One region of the Pseudarthrobacter scleromae genome, then DNA from elsewhere that is predicted to be linked to it. Evidence: riboswitches for the same ligand, from Rfam matches in the RefSeq annotation. Region 1 holds a riboswitch; the other holds the start of a gene.

Region 1 (7,903 bases):
CCGGGGGCCGCGAAGCCCGGAACCACGAGGCCCGGAACCACGGCGCCCGAGGCCAGGACCATAGCGCTGATCGCCCTGATGCAGGCGGCCGGGCTGCTCGGCAAGCTCTTCCCGGAGGCGGACCGGGTCCGGGCCAGCGAGCTGGCCAAGGACTACTGGCCGTCCCGCGCGGTGGAGGATGAACTCCGCATGATCAGGCTGGCGGAGGAGGAAGCCGCAACCCTGTAGGCCGCAAGCCTGTAGGCGGGGCATAAGGCAAGCGGACGACGGCGGGACGTGCCGCCGTCGTCCGCCCACCCTCGCCGGATCACGCCAGCGTTAGGCCGGCTTTCTTCACGTCGCGGAAGCTGGCCTCGATGTGGACCACGTCGCGGCCGGCGCGCTGAAGGAGGCTCGCAGCCACGGCGGAGCGGTAGCCGGAGCCGCAGTGCACCCACAGCCGTCCGGCGGGGACCTCGTCCAGGCGCCGGAGCAGCTCATGGAGCGGGATGTTCACTGCGTCCCGGATATGGGATTTTGCGAACTCGTCGGTGCGGCGGACATCGAGGATGGGATCGTCCTTGGGCCTCTGCAGCACCTCCTGCCAGCCGACACTGTCGTAGGAGGAGGTTGCCGCCCCGGGCGCAAGGTCCGCAGGTCCGGCGCCGATGGCCGCATCCGGTTTGTCGATGCCGATGCGGGACAGGTCACGGATGGCGTTCTCCACGTCCTGGCGCGCGCCCACGAGCGTCAGCTGTTCGTCCCAGGGCAGGACCCACCCCAGGAAGGCGGTGAACTGCGTGCCGTCGCCGTACTCGAAGCTGACGCTGCCGCTCAGGTGGGTGTTGGCGAAGGCCACCCGGTTCCGCAGGTCCACCACCCACTCGCCCCGCCCCAGCCGGGACACCAGCTCATCCTGGTCCAGCGAGTCGGGCAGGTCCAGATCCGGCGCGGTGGGGCCCGCCATGTTGATGGGGGCCATGTGGGCGTAGTAGGACGGATAGGCCGTCAGGTTGTGGATCAGCTCGCGGACAAAGTGGTCCTCGTCCGGGTCCGTCAGGGCATGGTTCCCGCTCAGCTGCTCGCCGATGGTGGAGGATTCCGCCCCGCTGGCCGGGCCCGACGAGCAGAAGGAGCCGAAGCCGTGGGTGGGGTAGAGCCCGGCGTCCTTACCCGCTTCATCCACCAGCCGCCGGACCGACCTGTACTGGTGGTGGGTGAGCGGCACGGTGTCTTCCTCGCTGACCAGGTCGGTGCGGCCCACGGAGCCGTAGAGCAGGCTTCCACCGGAGAACACCGCCTGGCGGTCACCGTCCGTCACGATGTAGGAGAGGTGGTGATGGGTGTGCCCCGGCGTGGCCACGGCCTTGAGGACCATCCGTCCCACCTGCACCGTGTCTCCGTCCGAGATCGGCTGGCGGCTGTACGGGACGTGGTCCGCTGCGTTGACCAGGTAGGCGGCGTTGTGGTCACCGGCGAGCTGCAGCCCGCCGGTGACGTAGTCGTTGTGGATGTGCGTCTCGGCCACGTGCGTGATCCTCACCCCGGCGTCCGAGACCGCCTTTTCCACCCGGTCCGTGTCCCGCTGGGGATCGATGACCACGCCCACCGCGCCGTCGTGCACCAGATAAGTTCGGTCGCCCAGCTGCGGCGTTTCGATCGTGATGACTTCCATGCCGGGTTCCTCCTTGAACGGGTGTCAGCCTGATCGCCACGTTACCCCCGGGCGCCCGGTGCCGGTACCCCGGTGGCCGGGACGGCTTCCTTATACCCCTAGGGGTATTATATAGTGGGCTCATGACGCATCGGTGCGTCAGTCAACGAACCTGCAACGAAGGACCTGTTATGTGCCGTGTGGCCACCTGCCAAAAATGTTCCAAGGCCACGTGGGCAGGCTGCGGCAACCACGTGGACCAGGTTATGAAGAACGTCCCGGAGTCCCGCCGCTGTACCTGTTCCACCGCGCCGGCTCGGCCATCGGCCACCCAGTCGGGCGCCGGGTTTGGATGGATCGCCAAGCTGTTGGGGCGCTGAGGATAAAACGGAAGCGGACGACGGCGGGAGGTTCCGCCGTCGTTCGCCTGCTTCAGGCGGCGCCCACCTGAAGTGAGGGCCTGCTGGCCGGCCGCCCGGCTAGACTCGCCTGCATGGGGGACAACAGCACACCTGACGAGCGCGAAGGCGCACCTGATGAACACGAATCGCGGAAATCGGCCCGGCTGCCGGGTGTGGTCCTGCCGATCGCAGGGCTCGTGGTCCTGCTGGTGGGGTGCGTGGTGGCCTGGCTCAACAGGAACACCTATATCGGCTGGTTCGCCTACGCGCCGCTGAGCAACCAGCCTTTCTCCGGCACCGGGATGGCGTTCCTCAGCCCTGGGACGCAGGCGGGCCTGGCAATCGCCGTCGTTGGCCTGCTGCTGCTCGCCTTTTGGGCGGGCTACCGAACCGGCAGGAAAGCTGCACCAAAAACTCCTGGCCAGTTCTAAGCCCAAGCGGACGACGGCGGCGCCTCCCGCCGTCGTCGTCCCGCCTCTGCGGGTCCCGAAGTTTGGATCCCGGCGCGCATCTTGGTATCCTGTGAGTCGTGTCACCCACCAGTGGCACATGCTTATGATCTGCGGCGGGAGAGTCCTGCCGGTACGTTCAGCAGGCGCCGTAGGAGCAAATCCTCCCCAGGAATCTCTCAGGCCCACGTACCGCCGCGGCAAGGCAACTCTGGAAAGCAGTCCGGGCAACCGGGCTCACCGACGGTGCAAGTGGCGTCCCGCTGAACAGCAGGGCAACGCAAAACTCTCAGGTCCAATACAGAGCGGGGAGGAACCCGAATCAACGTGGTGCTAAGGCGCCACCTGAATTATGGAGTTCCCCTCATGACGGTTCACTCGTCCCCAACCACCTTCGCAGACCGCCATATCGGCGCTCGCCGCCAGTCGGACATTGACACCATGCTCAAGGCCGTCGGTTACGACAGCCTCGATGGCCTGGTGGACAGCGCGGTCCCCGACTCGATCCGACAGGACAAGCCGCTCACCCTTGAGGGCGCCCTGAGCGAAGTCCAGGTCCTCGCCGAGCTCCGCAAGCTCGCCGGCAAGAACAAGATGGCCGTGCAGATGATCGGCCAGGGCTACTACGACACCGTGACCCCGCCGGTGATCCGCCGCAACATCCTTGAAGCCCCCGCCTGGTACACCGCCTACACCCCGTACCAGCCCGAGATTTCCCAGGGCCGGCTTGAGGCGCTGCTCAACTTCCAGACCATGGTCCAGGACCTCACCGCGCTCCCGGTGGCCAACGCCTCCCTCCTCGACGAAGCCACGGCCGTGGCCGAGGCCGTGCTGCTGATGCGCCGCGCCAATAAGAACAAGACCGTGAAGGACGGCAAGACTGTCCTGGACGCCGACCTCCTCCCGCAGACCATCGCCATCGTCCTGGGCCGCGCCGAGGCCCTCGGCTTCGAGGTGGAGGTCGCCGACCTCACCAACGGACTTCCAAACGGCGACATCAACGGCGTGGTCCTGCAGCAGCCCGGCGTCTCCGGCCGGGTCTGGGACCAGTCCGCCGTCATCGCCGAGGCCAAGGAACGCGGTGCGCTGGTCACGGTCGCCGCCGACCTGCTGGCCCTCACCCTCATCACCCCTCCCGGCGAGCAGGGTGCGGACATCGCCGTCGGCTCCACCCAGCGCTTTGGCGTGCCGTTGTTCTTTGGGGGACCGCACGCCGCCTACATGGCCGTCCGCGACGGCATGGAACGCACCCTCCCCGGCCGCATCGTCGGCGTCTCCAAGGACAACGCCGGCGTCCCCGCCTACCGCCTGGCCCTGCAGACCCGCGAGCAGCACATCCGCCGCGAGAAGGCCACGTCCAACATCTGCACCGCGCAGGCACTGCTGGCCATCGTCTCCTCCTTCTACGCCGTGTACCACGGCCCCGACGGGCTGAAGGCGATCGCCGAAACCGTCCACAACAACGCCCGCGCCCTGGCCGCCACGCTGAAGCATGCGGGCCGCGAGCTGGCGTCCGAGACCTTCTTTGACACGATCACCGTCCGCGTGCCCGGCAAGGCCGCCAAGGTCATCACCGCCGCCGAAGCCCGCGGCATCAACCTGCGCCTCATCGACGCGGACACGGTTGGCGTGTCCGTCGATGAAACCACGACGCCGGAGGTCCTCTCCGCGGTGGCCGTCGCCTTCGGCGCCGGTCCGGTGGTGTCCGGCCAGGGCTTTGAACTGCCCGAATCGGTGCTGCGTACCTCCACCTACCTGCAGCACCCGGTGTTCAACACCCACCGCTCCGAAACCCAGCTGCTCCGTTACATCCGCCGCCTCTCCGACCGGGACCTGGCGCTGGACCGCACCATGATCCCGTTGGGTTCCTGCACCATGAAGCTGAACGCCACGGCCGAGATGGAAGCCATTTCCTGGCCCGAGTTTGCCTCCATCCACCCGTTCGCCCCGGACTCCCAGACTGAGGGCTGGCGCGAACTGATTTCCGGGCTGGAAGCCGACCTCGCCGAGATCACCGGGTACGACCAGGTGTCCATCCAGCCGAACGCCGGGTCCCAGGGCGAGCTCGCCGGGCTGCTGGCGATCCGCGGCTACCACCACTCCCGCGGGGACCAGCAGCGCAACGTCTGCCTCATCCCGGCCTCGGCGCACGGCACCAACGCCGCGTCCGCCGTCCTGGCCGGCATGAAGGTGGTGGTGGTTGCCACCGCTGCGGACGGCACGATCGACCACGCCGACCTGGAAGCCAAGATCGAGGCCCACAAGGACGTCCTCTCGGCCATCATGATCACCTACCCGTCCACCCACGGCGTGTACGACTCCGATGTCCGTGAGGTCTGCCACGCGGTCCACGCCGCCGGGGGACAGGTGTACGTTGACGGTGCAAACCTCAACGCTCTTGTGGGCCTGGCGCAGCCGGGCAAGTTCGGCGGCGACGTCTCGCACCTGAACCTGCACAAGACCTTCTGCATCCCGCACGGCGGCGGCGGACCCGGCGTCGGACCCGTTGCTGCCAAGGCACACCTGGCACCCTTCATGCCCGGTGATGCAAACAAGGCCGCCCATGAAGCCGGGCATGGCGTTGCGATTTCCGCTTCGCGTTTCGGTTCTGCGGGTGTGCTCCCAATTTCCTGGGCCTACGTGAAGCTGATGGGCGGGACCGGCCTCACCGAGGCCACCAAGTCCGCACTGCTCGCGGCCAACTACGTCGCGGCACGGCTGAACGACTACTTCCCGGTCCTTTACACCGGCGAAAGCGGCCTGGTGGCGCACGAGTGCATCCTGGACCTGCGCGACCTGACGGCCCAGACCGGCGTCACCGCGGAGGACGTGGCCAAGCGGCTCATCGACTTCGGCTTCCACGCCCCCACGCTCTCCTTCCCGGTGGCGGGCACGCTCATGGTGGAGCCCACCGAGTCCGAGGACCTCGCGGAGATCGACCGCTTCATCGAAGCCATGATCACCATCCGCAAGGAAATCGACCAGGTGGCCAACGGCGACTTCACCGTGACCAGCAGCCCGCTGCGCAACGCACCCCACACGGCCGCCGCCGTCGTCTCTTCTGACTGGGACCGCGCGTACCCGCGCGAGCAGGCAGCCTTCCCCGTGTCCTCCCTCCGGCAGGACAAGTACTTCCCGCCGGTTGGCCGCATCGACGGCGCCGCCGGTGACCGTAACCTGGTCTGCTCCTGCCCGCCGCTGTCCGAATTTGAGAACTAAGGATTTCCCGATGACTGAGAACTACACAGCGCTCTATGAGCAGCACAAGCTGGCCGGCGCCTCCTTCACCGACTTCGGCGGCTGGCAGATGCCCCTTAAGTACAGCTCCGAGCTGGCCGAACACCACGCCGTCCGTAACGCCGCCGGCCTGTTCGACCTCTCCCACATGGGCGAGGTCTGGGTCACCGGCCCGGACGCCGCAGCCTTCCTGGACTACGCCCTGGCCGGCAAGCTGTCCGCCGTGGCCGTGGGCAAGGCCAAGTACTCGCTGATCTGCCAGGAAGACGGCGGCATCATTGACGACCTCATCTCCTACCGCCGGAGTGAAGAGAAGTACCTGGTGGTTCCCAACGCCGGCAACGCGAAGGTGGTGGCCGCTGCCCTGGCCGAGCGGGCCGCCGGCTTCGATGTCACCGTGGAGGACGTCTCCGCCGAGACCTCCCTCATCGCCGTGCAGGGCCCGAACGCCGAAGCCATCCTCCTGACGCTGGTCCCCGCCGAGCAGCACTCCCTGGTGACTGAGCTGAAGTACTACGCGGCCGTCGAAGTAGGGATCACCGTCAACGGCGCTGTCCAGGACCTGCTCCTGGCCCGCACCGGGTACACCGGCGAGGACGGCTTCGAGATCTACGTCCCGAACGGGGACGCCGCCGGCCTGTGGGAAGCGCTGCTGGAAGCCGGTGACGGCCACGGGCTCATCCCCGCCGGCCTCGCCTGCCGCGACTCGCTCCGCCTGGAAGCCGGCATGCCCCTCTACGGCAACGAGCTTTCCCGCGAGGGGAACCCCTACGCCGCAGGCCTGGGCCCGGTTGTTTCGCTGGCCAAGGAATCCGACTTCATCGGCAAAGCCGCCCTCGCCGAGCTCAAGGCTCGCGGTGCAGGCTCCACGTCCGGCCGGAAGCTGGTGGGCCTCAAAGGCCTGGGCCGCCGCGCCGGCCGCAGCCACTATCCGGTCCTCAAGGACGGCAACGTCGTGGGCGAGGTGACCTCCGGCCAGCCTTCACCCACCCTCGGCTACCCGATCGCCCTGGCCTACGTCGACGTCGAACACTCAGAACCCGGCACCGCCCTCGACATCGACCTCCGCGGCAAGCCAGAGCCCTTCGAAGTAGTAGCCCTCCCGTTCTACAAGCGCCAGAAGTAACGCTCTCTCATTTGATGCGCGTTTTGACCAAACGCTCTCTCACTTTTCACACACCAGATTGAAGGAAACACACCATGGCAAAAGTTGTTGCTGAACTGAAGTACTCCGCCGAGCATGAATGGGTTGCTGCTGACGGATCGGGACCCGCCAACATTGGTATCTCCGCCGTGGCTGCCGAAGCCCTGGGCGACATTGTGTACGTGGACCTGCCCGAGGTCGGCTCCGTCGTGACCGCGGGAGAGACCTGCGGCGAGGTGGAATCCACCAAGTCCGTCTCCGACCTCTACGCCCCCGTCACCGGCGAGGTTGTGGAGATTAACGACGACGTCGTCTCCGACCCCGCGCTGATCAACAACGATCCCTACGGCGCCGGCTGGCTCTTCAAGGTGGCCGTCACCGAGGAAGGCCCGCTCATGTCCGCTGCAGAATACGCGGCAGCCAACGGCGGCGAGCTGTGAGCGCCGCGGGCGCAGGCGCCGGCACAGTGGCCGCCGCATTTGAGCAGGTGGTCTCCCTGTCCCTGGACGCGGACCTCTCCACCCTGGACCCCGAGATCGCGGCAAAGATCGACGACGAACTGACCCGCCAGCGCGACGGGCTGGAGATGATCGCTTCCGAGAACCACACCGCCGCAGCCGTTATGCAGGCACAGGGCTCGGTGCTCACCAACAAGTACGCCGAGGGCTACCCGGGCAAGCGCTACTACGGCGGCTGCGAGCACGTTGACGTCATCGAACAACTGGCCATCGACCGCATCAAGGCACTGTTCGGCGCAGAATTCGCCAATGTGCAGCCGCACTCCGGCGCGCAGGCGAACGCCTCGGTCATGCACGCGCTGATCAAGCCGGGCGACACCATCATGGGCCTGAATCTTGCCCACGGCGGCCACCTCACCCACGGCATGAAGATCAACTTCTCCGGCAAGCTCTACAACGTGGTCCCTTACGGCGTCCGCGAGGACACCCACACCGTGGACATGGCCGAGGTGGAACGCCTGGCCCAGGAAACCAGGCCTGCGCTGATCGTGGCCGGCTGGTCCGCCTACGCCCGGCAGCTG
Region 2 (7,903 bases), on a different contig from region 1:
CCGCTTGAGGGTTTCGCCGCGGAAGAAGCCGGGACGCACCCTGGCCATAATGAGCATGACGGCGGCGCCTGAGGCCAGGATGCCGACGCCGAGGACGAACACCAGGCCCACTCCAAAGATTTCCGAGCCGCTGCCGAATTCCGGGGCCCAGCTGTCCACTGCCGTCTGCAGGAACACTACGAACAGCCCGACCCCGCCCAGCACCGGGCACACCAGCCGGAGAACGAAGTGCCGCAGGCTGTCGAAGACGCTGTGGCGGAAGTACCAGGCGCAGGCCAGTGCCGTCAGTCCGTAGTAGAAGCAGATCATCAGTCCGAGCGCCAGGATGGTGTCGTTGAGGACGTTCTCGCTGAGCACATGCATTACCGCGTAGAAGCCCGCAGACATGATGCCGGCGGCAACGGTGGCGAAGCCCGGCGTCGCGAACTTCCTGCTGACGCGGCCGAACGGTGCGGGCAGGGCGCCGTAGAACCCCATGGCCAGCATGCTCCTGGAGGGGGACATGAACGTGGACTGCAGGGAAGCAGCCGAGCTGGACAGCACGGCAAGGGACATGAGGATGGCGAACGGACCCATGATGGGGGAGGCCAGGGCGGTGAAGATGTTCTCGTGGATCTCGGTATTGTTCAGGCCGTTGCCGGTATCCCCGACGCCGGCGAACATCATGGTGGCGATGCTCACCAGCAGGTAGATCGCCAGGACAATGAGGGCGGTGAGGGTACCGGCCAGCCCGGAGGTCTTCCGGCCGTTGGACGTTTCCTCATTGACCGTCAGGCAGACGTCCCAGCCCCAGTAGACAAAGATGGAGAGCGAGATGCCGGCGGCGATCTGCCCAAAAGTCTCGATCCTGGTGACGTCGAACCATTCCCAGCTGAACGGGATGGCGGTTTCAGACGAGGACCAGTTGGCAAAGGCCATGCCGACAAACAGCCCCAGGACCAGCAACTGGAATCCCACCAGGCTGTACTGGACCAGCTTGGTGGTGTGGAGTCCCCGGTAGCTGACCCAGACCGCCAGGGCCACGAACACAAAGCAGGTCAGCACGTTCAGTGCCTTGTTTGCTGACAGCTCAGCAAGTTCGGGTGAGCCGGTCAGCTGTGAAAGGAAGAGGTAAAAGAAGTCGACGGCGACTCCCGCGAGGTTGGAGAGCACAATGATGTTCGCGGCCAGCAGGCCCCAGCCTCCCATCCATCCCACCCAGGGGCCGAAGGCCTTGGTGACCCAGGTGAAAGTGGTGCCGCTGTCCGGGGAATCGGCATTGAGTTCCCGGTAGGCCAGGGAGACCAGGATCATGGGGATGAACCCGATCAGGAAGATGACAGGCAGCTGGAGCCCGGCTTCGTTGACCGTGGGACCCAGGGCGCTGGTGAGGGTGTAGGCGGGGGCAATGGTTGATATGCCCAGGACCACGACGGCGAGCAGGCCCAGCTGCCCGCCCTTCAGTCCTTTGGGGCTGATGCCGGACGTCCCCGGGGAGTGCGGCCCGGAACCGGCAGGGGATGTTCTGGTGCGGATGGTCTCGGTCATGGCACCACTTTCTGGAAGATGTTGAGACAACGGTCACTATATGAATGGCGTTCATTTAGTATGAGTGGATGTGACGCAGGACGCAAGGGGAAATATGAATGCCGTTCGTTTATGTCCGTGTTTCACAAATTAGTAAGCTCACTGAGAAATCCTCCGCCGACCGTCCCCAGCGCGCTGCGGTGCTGATAGCGTCGGGACTACTGGACCACTTGAGGAGGACGCATGAAAGCTTCACCGACACTGACCAACAACCTGCAGGCCGTGCTCGCCGACCTGATCGAACTGCACATCCAGGGCAAGCAGGCGCACTGGAACATCGTGGGAACCAACTTCCGCGACCTGCACCTGCAGTTGGATGAAATCGTGGACGCTGCCCGCCAGTTCGCTGATGACACTGCCGAGCGGATGCGGGCACTGCACGCGCTGCCGGACGGCCGCAGCTCCACCGTGTCCGGGTCCACGAGCCTGGCCCAGTTCCCTGAAGGCCTGATCAGCACCAAGGACGCGATCGAACGCATCGTCGCTGCCCTTGAGGCTGCCGTTGGCACCATGCGCAAGGTTCACGATGAAGTGGATGAAGAGGATCCCACCACTGCGGACCTTCTGCACGAGTTCATCGCCAAGCTGGAGCAGTATGCCTGGATGGTCAACGCGGAAAACATGAAGCCTACCGCCAGCGTTACGGCGCCGGACGCAAAGTAGCAGCGTCCGCAGCGAAGCGGAGTGCAGGGCGCCCGCAGCCGGAGGTGGAATCCTCCGGCTGCGGGCGCCTTTTGCTGTCCCGGGACGTGGTGGGCAGGGCACCTTTCAGCTGTCCGCCTTGGGCACTTTCCGAAGCACGACGGCGGCGAGGACTGCCGCCGTCGCCATCAGTACCAGCCCAATTCCTGCGGTGATGTGCACTCCCGAATCGAACGCGGCTGCCGCGGCCAGGCGCACGGCGTCTGCAAGGGGCTGCGGCAGCCTGGCCGCCAGCTCCATGGCGCCGGCGAGGGTCTCGCCGGCCTGCGCGGTTCCCGCGGTGGGGGCGCCTTCGGTGATGCCCGCCGGCAGCCGCAGGTTGTGCTGGTACGAGGCCGTAAGAATGGAGCCCAATACCGCGGTTCCCAGCAGTGCGCCCACCTCGTAGCCCGTCTCGGAGACCGCTGCTGCTGCGCCTGATTTTTCCGGGGGCGCACTTCCCAGGATGAGGTCGTTGGAGATTGTTTCGGCAGTTCCCACGCCCAGCGCGAGGATCAGCAGTGCGGCCAGTAGCAGTGAGGGACCCCCCGTGTGGCTGCCAAAGGTGACCAGGCTGTACCCCATGGCGCTCATCGCGAGCCCGGCCGCCACCACGAAGCCCGGCCGCATCTTCCGCACGGCCGGCACCGCGGCGAGCCCCGCAACAACGGTGGCCACCAGGGCCGGAATCATCGCCATTCCGGCGGCCGAGGGTGACATGCCCTCGATGAGCTGAAGGTGCTGGGCCAGGAAGAGGATGAACCCGTTGAAGGAGAACAAGGCCAGGACGTTGGCGGTGATCGCCATGCTGAAAACCCTGTTCCGGAACAGGGAAATGTCCAGGAGCGGGCTGTGCAGGCGCTGCTGGCGGCGGACAAACACAACACCCATTGCCACGCCGAACGCCATGGTCCCCAGCGCCGCGGCGCCTGGTCCTTCAGTGGCGAACTCCTTGATCCCATAGACCACCGGGGCCATGGTGAGCAGCGAGAGCAGGATGCTGGGCGCGTCCACCTTCCCCGGGGACGGGTCCCGGGATTCCGGAATGAAGGCGGGGCCCAGGACCAGGAGGGGGAGCATGATGGGCACTGCGACCAGAAGCACTGCTCCCCACCAGAATTGTTCCACCAGCCAGCCGCCAAAGATCGGCCCCAGTGCGGCGCCGCCCGAGAACCCTGCGGCCCAGACCGCGATGGCCAGCCGCCGCCGGTTGGGGTCCGGAAAGATGTTCCGGATCAGCGACAGCGTGGAGGGCATCAGCATGGCACCAAAGAAGCCCAGCGCGGCCCTGCCTGCGATAAGCCAGCCGGCGCTGGGGGCAAAGGCGGTGGCTGCTGATACCGCCGCGAAGCCAATGCTGCCGATGATCAGCAGCCGCCGGCGTCCGACTCTGTCGCCCAGGCTCCCCATGGCAACCAGGAGCCCCGCCAGCACCAGCGGGTAGGCGTCCACCACCCAGAGGAGCTGAACTCCCGAGGTGTCCAGGGCGCTCGCGATGGCCGGCAGTGCAAACGTCAGTGCCGTGTTGTCCACGGCCACCAGCAGGACTGGGAACATCAGTAGCGCCAGCGCCAGCCAGTCCCGCCGGCCTCCCCGGAAGCGGTTGCCTGCGGGCAGATTGGACGGAGCGGGGTGGAAGCTCTTGGGCTGGGAGGCGGCGGGCGGTGTCATGAACTTAACTGTACCGTCTGGACGGTATAGTTAAGAAATCGAATCCCGACCGTGCATGATGGGAACCATGGCCAGGAAACCCGTCGCGCGAGATGCAGTCCTCGATGCTTTTGAAGAGCTCCTTATCGACGTGGGGGAGCGGGCGGCCACCCTCGATGCGGTCGCCAGGCGGGCCGGAGTCTCCAAGGGCGGCCTGCTCTACCACTTCCCCAACAAGGAAGCACTGATCACGGCCACCCTCGAGCGGCTGGACCGGCTGGCAGGGGAGGATCTCGCCGCGATGGCGGCCGCGAAGGAAGGCGCCGCCGCGTACTTCATCCGGTCATCCCTCTGGTCCGACACCCCCATGGACCGCTCCTTTGTTGCTGCCACCCGCCTGGCGGAAGTGGCACATGAGGAGGCACGGCGCCGCTTCGCCGCGATCCAGCAGCAGTGGCTGGACCTCATCGGGAAGGACGTGGGTACGGCAATGGCCAAGGCGGTGCTGTACATGGGGGATGGGCTGTACTTCAATGCCATGTGGGAGAGCGGGCCGTCCGGTAACCCCGGGAACAGGCGGGAAGACGTGGAGGAACTCCTGGCGGCAGTGGAGCGGCTGAGGGGCTGACCGGCATTTGCCCGCGGGCCCGCAGCGTAGGAGAATTGCTCCATGTGTGGGCCGTCACCGGCAACCACAAACACTACAAATTAATAGCCTTTGATCTGCGGCGGGAGAGTTCTGCCAGAAGGTACAAGCAGGCGCCGTAGGAGCAATACCTCCCCAGGAATCTCACAGGCCCATGTACCGCCGCGGCGAGGCAACTCTGGAAAGCAGCAGGCTGCCGGCTCGGAGATCCGGTCCCGGAGATCCAGGCAGCTGTACTCACCGACGGTGCAAGCGCGGCCAGCCCAGGCAGGCCACGCGGAAACTCTCAGGTCCACTACAGAGCGGGGAGGGACACGAATCGATGTGGCGTACCCTGCGCCGCCCTATTTATGGAGTTCCTCGTGACTGTATCTTCGGCCTCCGCCACCCCGGCAACCGCCACCCATGCTTCTGCCGAACCCGCTGCCGCAGCCTTCGTTGACCGGCACATCGGCGCAAGGCGCCAGTCCGACGTCGACACCATGCTCAAGGCCGTGGGATACGACACCGTGGACGCACTGGTAGATACCGCCGTCCCCAAGGACATCCGGCAGGACTCTCCGCTGGAACTGGCAGGCGCGCTGAGCGAGGTGGAGGCCCTCGCTGAGCTCCGCAGGCTGGCCGCCAAGAACAAGACCGCCGTGCAGATGATCGGCCAGGGCTACTACGACACCGTTACGCCGCCGGTGATCCGCCGCAACATCCTCGAGGGACCGGCCTGGTACACCGCCTACACGCCCTACCAGCCGGAGATTTCCCAGGGCCGGCTCGAGGCGCTGCTGAACTTCCAGACCATGGTGCAGGACCTGGTGGGCCTGCCCATCGCCAACGCCTCCCTGCTGGACGAAGCCACCGCCGTGGCCGAGGCCGTGCTGATGATGCGCCGGGCGAACAAGGCCACAGGCCAGAATGCAGATGCCCGTGACGGCAAGACCGTGCTGGACGCAGACTGCCTGCCGCAGACCATCGCCATTGTGAAGGGCCGCGCCGAAGCGCTCGGCTTCGAGGTTGAGGTGGCGGACCTTTCCCAAGGACTGCCGGACGGAGCCATCAACGGGATTGTCCTGCAGCAGCCTGGTGCTTCCGGCCGGGTCTTCGACCACTCCGCGGTGATCGGCAAGGCCAAGGAGCGCGGCGCCCTGGTGACCGTGGCAGCCGACCTGCTGGCCCTCACCCTCATCACGCCTCCCGGCGAGCAGGGCGCGGACATCGCCGTGGGCTCCGCCCAGCGCTTCGGCGTCCCGCTGTTCTACGGCGGCCCGCACGCGGCCTACATGGCAGTCCAGAAGGGCCTCGAACGCTCGATGCCCGGCCGCCTGGTGGGCGTCTCCAAGGACAACGCCGGCGTTCCCGCCTACCGCCTGGCCCTGCAGACCCGCGAGCAGCACATCCGCCGCGAAAAGGCCACGTCCAACATCTGCACCGCGCAGGCGCTGCTCGCCATTGTGGCTTCGATGTACGCCGTGTACCACGGCCCGGAGGGCTTGAAGGCGATTGCGCAGTCCGCCCACACCCATGCCAGGACCCTGGCTGCGTCCCTCAAGGCCGCAGGCCTCGAAGTGCTGCACACCAGCTTCTTCGACACCGTCACAGTCTCCGTACCGGGCAAGGCTGCCGGAATCGTTGCTGCCGCCGAAGCCAAGGGCATCAACCTGCGCAGCATCGATGCCGACACCGTCGGCTTCTCCACAGATGAAACCACGACGCCGGACATTGCCGGCCGTGTCCTCGACGCTTTTGGCGTGAAGGCCCCCGGCGTCCCGGCCACGGCGAACGGCGACTCAGCCTTCGCGCTGGACAGCGCCGTCGAACGCTCCACCGACTTCCTCCAGCACCCGGTGTTCAACACCCACCGCTCCGAGACCCAGCTCCTGCGTTACATCCGCAAGCTTTCCGACCGGGACCTCGCGCTGGACCGCACCATGATCCCGCTGGGTTCCTGCACCATGAAGCTGAACGCCACGGCCGAGATGGAAGCCATTTCCTGGCCGGAGTTCGCCTCCATCCACCCGTTCGCCCCGGATTCGCAGACTGAGGGCTGGCGCGAACTCATTGCTGACCTGGAAGCGCAGCTGACGGAGATCACGGGCTATGACCAGGTGTCCATCCAGCCGAACGCCGGTTCGCAGGGTGAGCTCGCGGGCCTGCTGGCGATCCGCGGCTACCACCACTCCCGCGGGGACCAGCAGCGCAACGTCTGCCTCATCCCGGCCTCGGCGCACGGCACCAATGCCGCATCGGCTGTCCTGGCCGGCATGAGGGTGGTTGTCGTGGCGACCGCATCGGACGGCACCATCGACCACGCGGACCTGTACGCCAAGATCGAGGCCCACAAGGACTCCCTGTCCTGCATCATGATCACCTACCCGTCCACGCATGGTGTGTACGACGCCGACGTCCGCGAGGTCTGCGATGCCGTCCACGCCGCCGGCGGCCAGGTGTACATCGATGGCGCAAACCTGAACGCGCTTGTCGGTCTGGCGCAGCCGGGCAAGTTCGGCGGCGACGTGTCCCACCTGAACCTGCACAAGACCTTCTGCATCCCGCACGGCGGCGGCGGACCCGGCGTCGGACCCGTTGCCGCCAAGGCACACCTGGCACCCTTCATGCCCGGCAACGCCGCCACTTGGACCGAAGGCAACGACGTCCCCATCTCCGCCTCCAAGTTCGGTTCCGCCGGCGTGCTGCCCATTTCGTGGGCGTACGTGAAGCTGATGGGCGGCCAGGGCCTGACCGAGGCCACCAAGTCCGCACTGCTGGCGGCCAACTACGTCGCGGCACGGCTGAACGGCTACTTCCCGGTCCTCTACACCGGCGAAGCGGGGCTGGTGGCGCACGAGTGCATCCTGGACCTGCGCGAACTCACCGCCCGCACCGGCGTCACTGCTGAGGACGTGGCCAAGCGCCTCATCGACTACGGTTTCCACGCCCCCACGCTGGCGTTCCCCGTGGCCGGCACGCTGATGGTGGAGCCCACCGAGTCCGAGGACCTGGGGGAGATCGACCGCTTCATCGAAGCCATGACCGCCATCCGCAAGGAGATCGACCAGGTGGCCAACGGCGACTTCACCGTGGCCGACAGCCCGCTCCGGAACGCCCCGCACACCGCTGCCGCCGCCATCAGCAGCGACTGGGACCGCGCCTACCCGCGCGAGCAGGCGGTGTTCCCGGTGAAGTCACTCAAGCAGGACAAGTACTTCCCGCCGGTTGGCCGCATCGACGGCGCAGCCGGTGACCGGAACCTGATTTGCTCCTGCCCGCCGCTCTCCGAATTCGAAAACTGAGGACGCCTGCCATGACTGAGAAGCGCACCGTCCTCTACGACGAGCACACGAAGCTGGGTGCCTCCTTCACCGACTT

The links. A riboswitch is a leader RNA that binds a small molecule or an ion and turns the genes downstream of it on or off. The one in region 1 is predicted to bind glycine.
Region 2: it holds a riboswitch for glycine, as region 1 does, so the genes downstream of both, gcvP (aminomethyl-transferring glycine dehydrogenase) here and gcvP (aminomethyl-transferring glycine dehydrogenase) in region 1, are expected to answer to the same signal.

The regions. Positions count from the first base shown of each region.
Region 1 is NZ_BMKV01000005.1:421,199-429,101, forward strand. Features, by position in the region: gene IEX33_RS15180 (GOLPH3/VPS74 family protein) at 1-228, shown strand, start outside; gene IEX33_RS15185 (MBL fold metallo-hydrolase) at 308-1,654, opposite strand; gene IEX33_RS15190 (hypothetical protein) at 2,127-2,465, shown strand; glycine riboswitch at 2,591-2,688, shown strand; glycine riboswitch at 2,690-2,797, shown strand; gene gcvP (aminomethyl-transferring glycine dehydrogenase) at 2,850-5,702, shown strand; gene gcvT (glycine cleavage system aminomethyltransferase GcvT) at 5,713-6,846, shown strand; gene gcvH (glycine cleavage system protein GcvH) at 6,921-7,304, shown strand; gene glyA (serine hydroxymethyltransferase) at 7,301-7,903, shown strand, end outside.
Region 2 is NZ_BMKV01000009.1:14,594-22,496, forward strand. Features, by position in the region: gene IEX33_RS18100 (APC family permease) at 1-1,527, opposite strand, end outside; gene IEX33_RS18105 (Dps family protein) at 1,750-2,229, shown strand; gene IEX33_RS18110 (MFS transporter) at 2,335-3,918, opposite strand; gene IEX33_RS18115 (TetR/AcrR family transcriptional regulator) at 3,986-4,525, shown strand; glycine riboswitch at 4,617-4,715, shown strand; gene gcvP (aminomethyl-transferring glycine dehydrogenase) at 4,894-7,827, shown strand; gene gcvT (glycine cleavage system aminomethyltransferase GcvT) at 7,839-7,903, shown strand, end outside.